3 regions of the Fulvivirga ulvae genome follow, and region 2 is predicted to be linked to each of the others. Evidence: riboswitches for the same ligand, from Rfam matches in the RefSeq annotation. Region 2 holds a riboswitch; each other region holds the start of a gene.
What was found. A riboswitch is a leader RNA that binds a small molecule or an ion and turns the genes downstream of it on or off. The one in region 2 is predicted to bind S-adenosylmethionine.
Positions count from the first base shown of each region.

Region 1: it holds a riboswitch for S-adenosylmethionine, as region 2 does, so the genes downstream of both, LVD17_RS06530 (O-acetylhomoserine aminocarboxypropyltransferase/cysteine synthase family protein) here and metH (methionine synthase) in region 2, are expected to answer to the same signal.
Region 3: it holds a riboswitch for S-adenosylmethionine, as region 2 does, so the genes downstream of both, LVD17_RS03560 (4Fe-4S binding protein) here and metH (methionine synthase) in region 2, are expected to answer to the same signal.

Region 1 is NZ_CP089981.1:1,540,477-1,542,748, reverse strand. Features, by position in the region: gene LVD17_RS06530 (O-acetylhomoserine aminocarboxypropyltransferase/cysteine synthase family protein) at 1-1,148, opposite strand, end outside; SAM riboswitch class I at 1,464-1,587, opposite strand; gene LVD17_RS06525 (helix-turn-helix transcriptional regulator) at 1,688-2,272, opposite strand, start outside.
Region 2 is NZ_CP089981.1:5,021,773-5,024,044, forward strand. Features, by position in the region: gene LVD17_RS21205 (pyridoxal phosphate-dependent decarboxylase family protein) at 1-224, opposite strand, end outside; gene LVD17_RS21210 (nuclear transport factor 2 family protein) at 400-870, opposite strand; SAM riboswitch class I at 964-1,077, shown strand; gene metH (methionine synthase) at 1,165-2,272, shown strand, end outside.
Region 3 is NZ_CP089981.1:835,036-837,307, reverse strand. Features, by position in the region: gene LVD17_RS03565 (trans-sulfuration enzyme family protein) at 1-885, opposite strand, end outside; gene LVD17_RS03560 (4Fe-4S binding protein) at 907-1,254, opposite strand; SAM riboswitch class I at 1,528-1,653, opposite strand; gene LVD17_RS03555 (M42 family metallopeptidase) at 1,921-2,272, shown strand, end outside.

The DNA.
Region 1 (2,272 bases), 3.5 Mb from region 2:
TTGGCGTCACCAACATTAGCCAAATGGCTTACCAGTTTTAAGTTATCGACAAAGGCGGTTGCCTCTTCTTTACCTCCTTTAATCACAAAGGTGAGCACTCCGCCAAAACCATTATTCAGATATTTTTTTGCTAAGGAATGATAGCTGCTACTTTGTAAGCCAGGATAATTTACAGACTCGACCTGCGGATGATTCTCCAACCATTGTGCAAGCTCAAGGGCATTGTCAGCGGTTCGTTGCACCCTAAGAGATAAGGTTTCAAGGCCTTGTAAGAGCAAGAAGGAGTTAAATGGACTTAACGCCGGGCCAAAATCACGCAGGCCTTCTACCCGGGCTCTGATGGCAAAGGCAATATTTGGCAATCCCAATGGATTATTGAAACCGAAAGTCTCCCAGAAATTGAGTCCATGGTATCCTTCAGAGGGTTCTGTAAACTGAGGGAACTTACCATTGCCCCAATTATAATTTCCGCTATCAATAATTACACCCCCGATAGAGGTACCATGTCCACCGATCCATTTAGTGGCAGATGCGGTTACAATGGCGGCGCCATGCTCTACAGGTCGGAACAAATAACCTGCCGCGCCAAAGGTGTTATCAACGATTAAAGGAATATCATATTTTTTTGCAAGTGTCGCAATGGCATCGAAGTCAGGGATGTTAAAGCCCGGATTACCAATAGTTTCCAGGTAGATTGCTTTGGTTTTATCATCAATCAATTTTTCAAGATGCTCCACCTGATCACTTTCAGCAAAACGGGCCTCTATACCGATTCGCTTAAAGGCCACCTTGAACTGGTTGTAGGACCCTCCATACAGGTATGGTGATGAAACAAAATTGTCACCAACCGTAAGTATATTATTTAATGCTATAAATTGTGCAGCCTGCCCAGAACCAACTGCCAGAGCGGCAACTCCACCTTCAAGTGCAGCAATACGCTTCTCAAATACATCCGTAGTAGGGTTCATGATACGGGTATATATATTTCCAAACTCTTTTAATGCAAACAGGTTAGCACCATGTTCGGAGTTTTTAAAAGTGTAAGAGGTAGTTTGATATAAAGGTACAGCCCGTGAGCGTGTAGACGCCTCAACATCTTCGTATCCGGCATGTAGCTGTAGAGTTTCAAATTTTAATGACTTAGACATAATTATATTGTTTTCAATGTTATAGATCTTGAGAAAATTTAGGGGAGCTGCGCTGAGAGGATTGGTTCCTTTTGCCAAAATCAGACCAGTGCCGGATATAATGAATCAATGATATATAAGATTCCCTATCCCGGTTTATCTCAGGGCAGGTGTTGTTGTTTTGTGAAAGGCGGCAAGCCTACTAACAACAACAGCAGCAACAGCACATGTCGCTGCTAAATAAGGAAATAATGTAATTGGTCAGCGATTTGATTGATCGTTGAAAAACCGCTAGAAGACCTGTTTGATGTTGGATTGATCTTTTCATTTTTCATCAATTTATATTCTCCCGAATCCGCCACCTGACGGACATTCCTGGGATCAGGATGTAGCACCTTGGTTTGGTTACCAGGTTGCTAGCGTTTCTCAGAGCCTGTCTCTCCACGCTTCTTTATAAATCGATTTCTCAAGAGAGAGTATCGAATTGATCTTACAAACGTAGTGAGCGTTTGCAACGTTTCCAAATCATTTTCCGAAATTTTTATCTAAACAGGTTAGTTTCAGGCAATTTTACTTCCATAATGGTGCTCAAAAGTTTCTTTGGCCAGCTTTTGAACATCCTCTTTTAAGGTGTCAGGGCTAATGATAGATACTTCAGAACCAAACATCAACAACCATCGGGACAAGCCTCTGAAGCTTGATGTCATGAATTTAAGCTCAACACCATCGTTTACTTCTTTTTCTTCTGCAAGTCCGAAATAGTACTTCTGTTCTCCAAGGTGGCGGGAGACTCTTTTGGATACAATTATCCTTGATTCCCGCAGATCCGTTCCTCGCATAAATGTTTTGAGGTATTCCTGGTAAGATTGATGCTTGCCCGGGTCGTAATGCTCATCTAGCACACGAAGCTTTGTAATTCTGTCAGTACGGAAGTCCCTGAGATCTTGCCGCATTCTGCAAAAGCCAATCATGTGCCAGTGTGATCCGTAGTAGCAGAGCCCCAGCGGTTCGGCTTGTCGGGTGTTATACTGACCGTTATAATTGGAAAAATACTCAAAGGAAAGCACTTTCTTATGTGCCAGAGCCGATTGAATATCCGCCAGAAAGTGATCAGGAAATTGCTCAGCAGTTATGTTAGGCCTTTG
Region 2 (2,272 bases):
GACTTACCCAGCGTGTGGCAGCCAATGTGGTTAGGATTATGGATCAGGGTTGACAGGTAAGGAGCGTGATCCAGAAATGGCGCATCCTGATAAAATACCTTGTCATCGAGGTGTGAGGCAGGTATGCCCAGAATATTGGCTTCGTAATAATTTACATTTTGTTTTAGAGCACCAAATACCCGCTCCTGAATTTCACCGTGGGTAAGTTTTTTCCAGATACGCATTTCTTAAAATTTGTTTTTTAATAATTATTAGGCAAGCTATCACGATAGGATAGCGAAGTGTTGAACCTCGTGCGGAACAGCGGCAAAGCATGCGGCCGATGCTAATATAGGAAAGTTTAGAATAAAACAAACAGCTCTGGGGCGTGAGCCGGGTTAGAGGAGTAGAGGGGTATATTTATTTTCGTTTTTCCCTGTAAGATTTTAACAATTTTAATGTTTGTGCGGACACTTTGTTTCTCAGGAAAGGAGTGAAGCCCAAAAATGTACCCACCGGACCTAGCGCCATACTGCTCCATTTCCAGAAGTTAAAACTGTCTTTATGTACTATGATCTTTCCGTCTTTAAACTTGAAGCGTGCTTTGATCTTGTTGTTTACTGTTCTGCCGGTTTTTGAAAATGTGTAAGTAGCATGCCATCGGGCAGATCCTTCATCTCCATCTGCAACAGCCTCAAAATATTCGATGTGAAGATTTTTGGCGCCAGATAGCAACATTCTCCACATATCTCCGGCTTCGTCACCCTTTAACTTCCTGAAAACGGGATCTTCAAACTGAATATCAGCATGATAGCATGAGGCCATGGCTTCAGCATCACCTGCCTTAAAGGCATCGTAAAACTTCCTGATCACTTCCGTGTTAGTGTTCATAATGCTTAATATTTTTTAGGTCACTAAAATGAACATTTAAATTTGTTGTTAAAAAAAATATTCTACATTTGTACAAAGTTTGTTCTTTTAATATTCTTATCAAGAAAGGCTGAGGGATATGGCCCGGCGAAGCCTTAGCAACCGTTCCTGATCATTAGGAAAAAGGTGCTAAATCCATCTTCACACTTGTGTGAGGGCAGATAAGTTGGTAAAGCTATCGAGATACATTAAAATATATAGAAGCTCTTCCGATTTATCGGGAGAGCTTTTTTTGTTTATAACATTTTTTAATTGATGAATATCAACGGAAAGAAGATACCGTATTTAAGATTAAGTGGGTTAGAGCCTTTGATTGTTACACCGGATGCTAATTTTATTAACATCGGTGAGCGAACCAACGTAACGGGTTCCAGGAAATTTCTGAAATTAATACAGGAAGATAACTATGAAGAAGCACTTGAAGTAGCGCGTGACCAGGTAGAAGGTGGTGCACAGGTATTGGATGTCAATATGGACGAGGGGATGCTAGATGGGGAAGAGGCAATGACCAAATTTCTAAACCTGATAGCCTCAGAGCCGGAGATATCGAAGATCCCGATCATGATTGACTCCTCGAAGTGGCACATTATTGAGGCAGGCCTTAAATGCATTCAGGGTAAAGGCATAGTCAATTCCATAAGCCTGAAAGGAGGGGAGGAAGAATTTACAAGACAGGCTAAAAAGATCAAGCAGTATGGAGCTGCGGTGGTGGTTATGGCTTTCGATGAGGATGGTCAGGCCGATAACTATCAGCGAAGAATAGATATCTGTAAGCGATCATATGACATCCTTGTCAACAAAGTTAAATTTCCTCCGCAGGATATTATTTTTGATCCGAACATTTTCCCGGTGGCCACCGGTATGGAAGAGCACAGGAAAAATGCACTGGACTTCTTCAATGCCACTAAATGGATCAGGGAAAATCTGCCCGGGGTCCATGTGAGCGGTGGGGTAAGTAATGTTTCCTTTTCTTTCAGAGGAAATAACGCAGTTAGGGAGGCCATGCATTCGGCCTTTTTGTATCACGCGATAAAAAATGGTATGGACATGGGCATAGTAAACCCGACCATGCTCGAAGTATACGATGAAATTCCTAAAGACCTGCTGGAGTATGTAGAAGATGTGCTGCTGGACAGGCGTGATGATGCTACCGAAAGACTGCTGGATTTTGCAGAAAAAGTAAAAGGCGGAGCGAAAAAGAAACAGCGCGATGATGCCTGGAGGCAGGGTACTGTTGAAGAGCGTATATCACATGCTTTGGTAAAGGGAATAATCGAGTTTATAGATGCAGATACCGAAGAGGCGCGGATGAAATATGGTCAGCCATTGCAGGTAATAGAGGGCCCCTTAATGGATGGTATGA
Region 3 (2,272 bases), 2.8 Mb from region 2:
CTGGCTTTGCGGATGAGATCCAAGGAACGGATACTTTACCAATTCCAGTTCGTCATGTCCTTCAAGGTACTCGGCAATTCTAATGGCGCTGTCGCAGTGGCGGTCCATACGTACGGCCAAAGTTTCAAGGCTCTTGCTCAACAGCCACCCATTGAAAGGTGATAATGAAGGGCCGGTATGCCGGGTGAAAAACCTGATTTCATTGATCAATTCTTTTGTGCCCAATATAGCTCCGGCAATAGTTCTGCCTTGCCCGTCAATAAATTTAGTGGCAGAGTGTGTTACCAGGTGCGCTCCATATTTGGCTGGTTGCTGTAAATACGGTGTTGCGAAGCAATTATCAACATTTAAAATTAGATTGTGCCTCTTAGCCAATTGCCCCAGCCACTCCAGATCGATGATATCCAGTGCAGGGTTTGAAGGAGTCTCCACAAAGATCATTTTAGTGTTGGGTTTGATCTTCTTTTCCCAATCGTCCTGATTATTGATATCTGCATATGAATGCTCGATGCCCCATTTTGGAAACACCTGAGTGAATAGCTGATGAGTAGAGCCAAAAACAGATCTTGAAGCCAATATATGATCGCCATTTTTTAGAAGAGCTGCCATGCTGGAAAACATAGCCGCCATTCCGGAGGCAGTAGCTATCCCGTCTTCCGTACCCTCCATAGCACAAAGTTTGTCGATAAACTCGGTGTTGTTAGGGTTTGAAAATCGGGTATAAATATTACCATCTACCTCATCTGCAAATAACGCACGTGCCTGTTCGGCATCTTCAAAAGTAAAACTTGAGGTAATGTAAAGAGGCACTGAGTGCTCCCTAAACCCGGAGCGCTCGCTCTGGTTACGTATGGCTTTGGTTTCAAAATGTTTGTATTCCGGCATATTCAATCTTCTCTGTTTATTTTATGAGGCATGTAGCCACTGTTGTTTTTCTGATAACTCCTCCTCTGTTTCTTCATAATCGGGGTCAGGTACACAGCAGTCTACCGGACAAACGGCAGCACATTGCGGCTCTTCATGGAAGCCTACGCATTCTGTACATTTACCTGAAACGATATAGAAAAAGCTGTCTGAAATGGGGGTTTGCTGTTCGTCTCCCGGTGTAACTGAGCCATCCTCAAGCTCCACCTCAGAGAGATCCGTACCCTCACTCCATGACCACTCTTCGCCACCTTCGTAGATAGCGGTATTGGGGCATTCTGGCTCGCAGGCCCCGCAGTTAATGCATTCTTCTGTTATTAGTAGTGCCATTGCTAGTGTTAGGTTTTAGGTATTTTAGATGTTAAAAATTTGACTTGGATTTGGGAAAATGACATATGTATTTCCCGTGCGCTTGAAGGGTATTAACGCACCTGTTGCTCTAGGGCCAAAGGTATGATTGACCTTAGCCTAGCAGGTACAACAACAACAGCAACAACAAATACTCATGTTGCTGAATTGTGAAATAATCATAGGAGATACCTGACCCTGCCGGCGTTTCTGTGATTCTAAGTAAGATGATGTTAACTTATTCATTTTTCAGTTAATTTATATTCTCCCATTTCGCCACCTGACGAACATTCGGGATCAGGATTTGGCACCTATATCACTTTTGATTGATGGTTGCCAGAGGGTCTTAGAGCCTGTCTCTCACCTCATTCTTTATAAATCAACTACTACAGAGTAGGTAATTGATGCTACAAATATAAAATTGTAAAAGTTACAACTGCAAACTTTTTTGAAAGTTTATTTTCATTTAAGAAGAAATGTCGGCTGGCCAACATTTAAAATCAATGCATTAGCACACTATTTTCATGAAAGGGTATTAAAAAATAACAGAATTATTCCACATATTATAAAGGGATTTCTTCCTTTTTAGGTAATATTGGATAAGCCGAATTTTAAAGTTAAGAACTGACTAAACTAATTAAAGTAGCTATGGGAATAGATGTTAAACTGCTAAAAAAGATATGTGAAGCACCCGGTGTACCCGGGTATGAAAGTAGAATTAGGAATCTGGTGTTGGAAGAGATAGAACCATTGGTGGATGCTGTTGAAGTGGATAATATGGGCAATGTAATTGCTTTTAAGAAGGGAGCATCCAGCGAAAAAAGAGCAATGGTTGCAGCGCATATGGATGAAATAGGATTTATAGTTACTCATATAGATGATCAGGGGTTTGTTCGTTTTACCACACTGGGCGGGTTCGATCCAAAAACACTGACTGCTCAGCGGGTAATTATTCATGGCAAAAGTGATGTTATGGGTGTGATGGGCACCAAACCTGTAC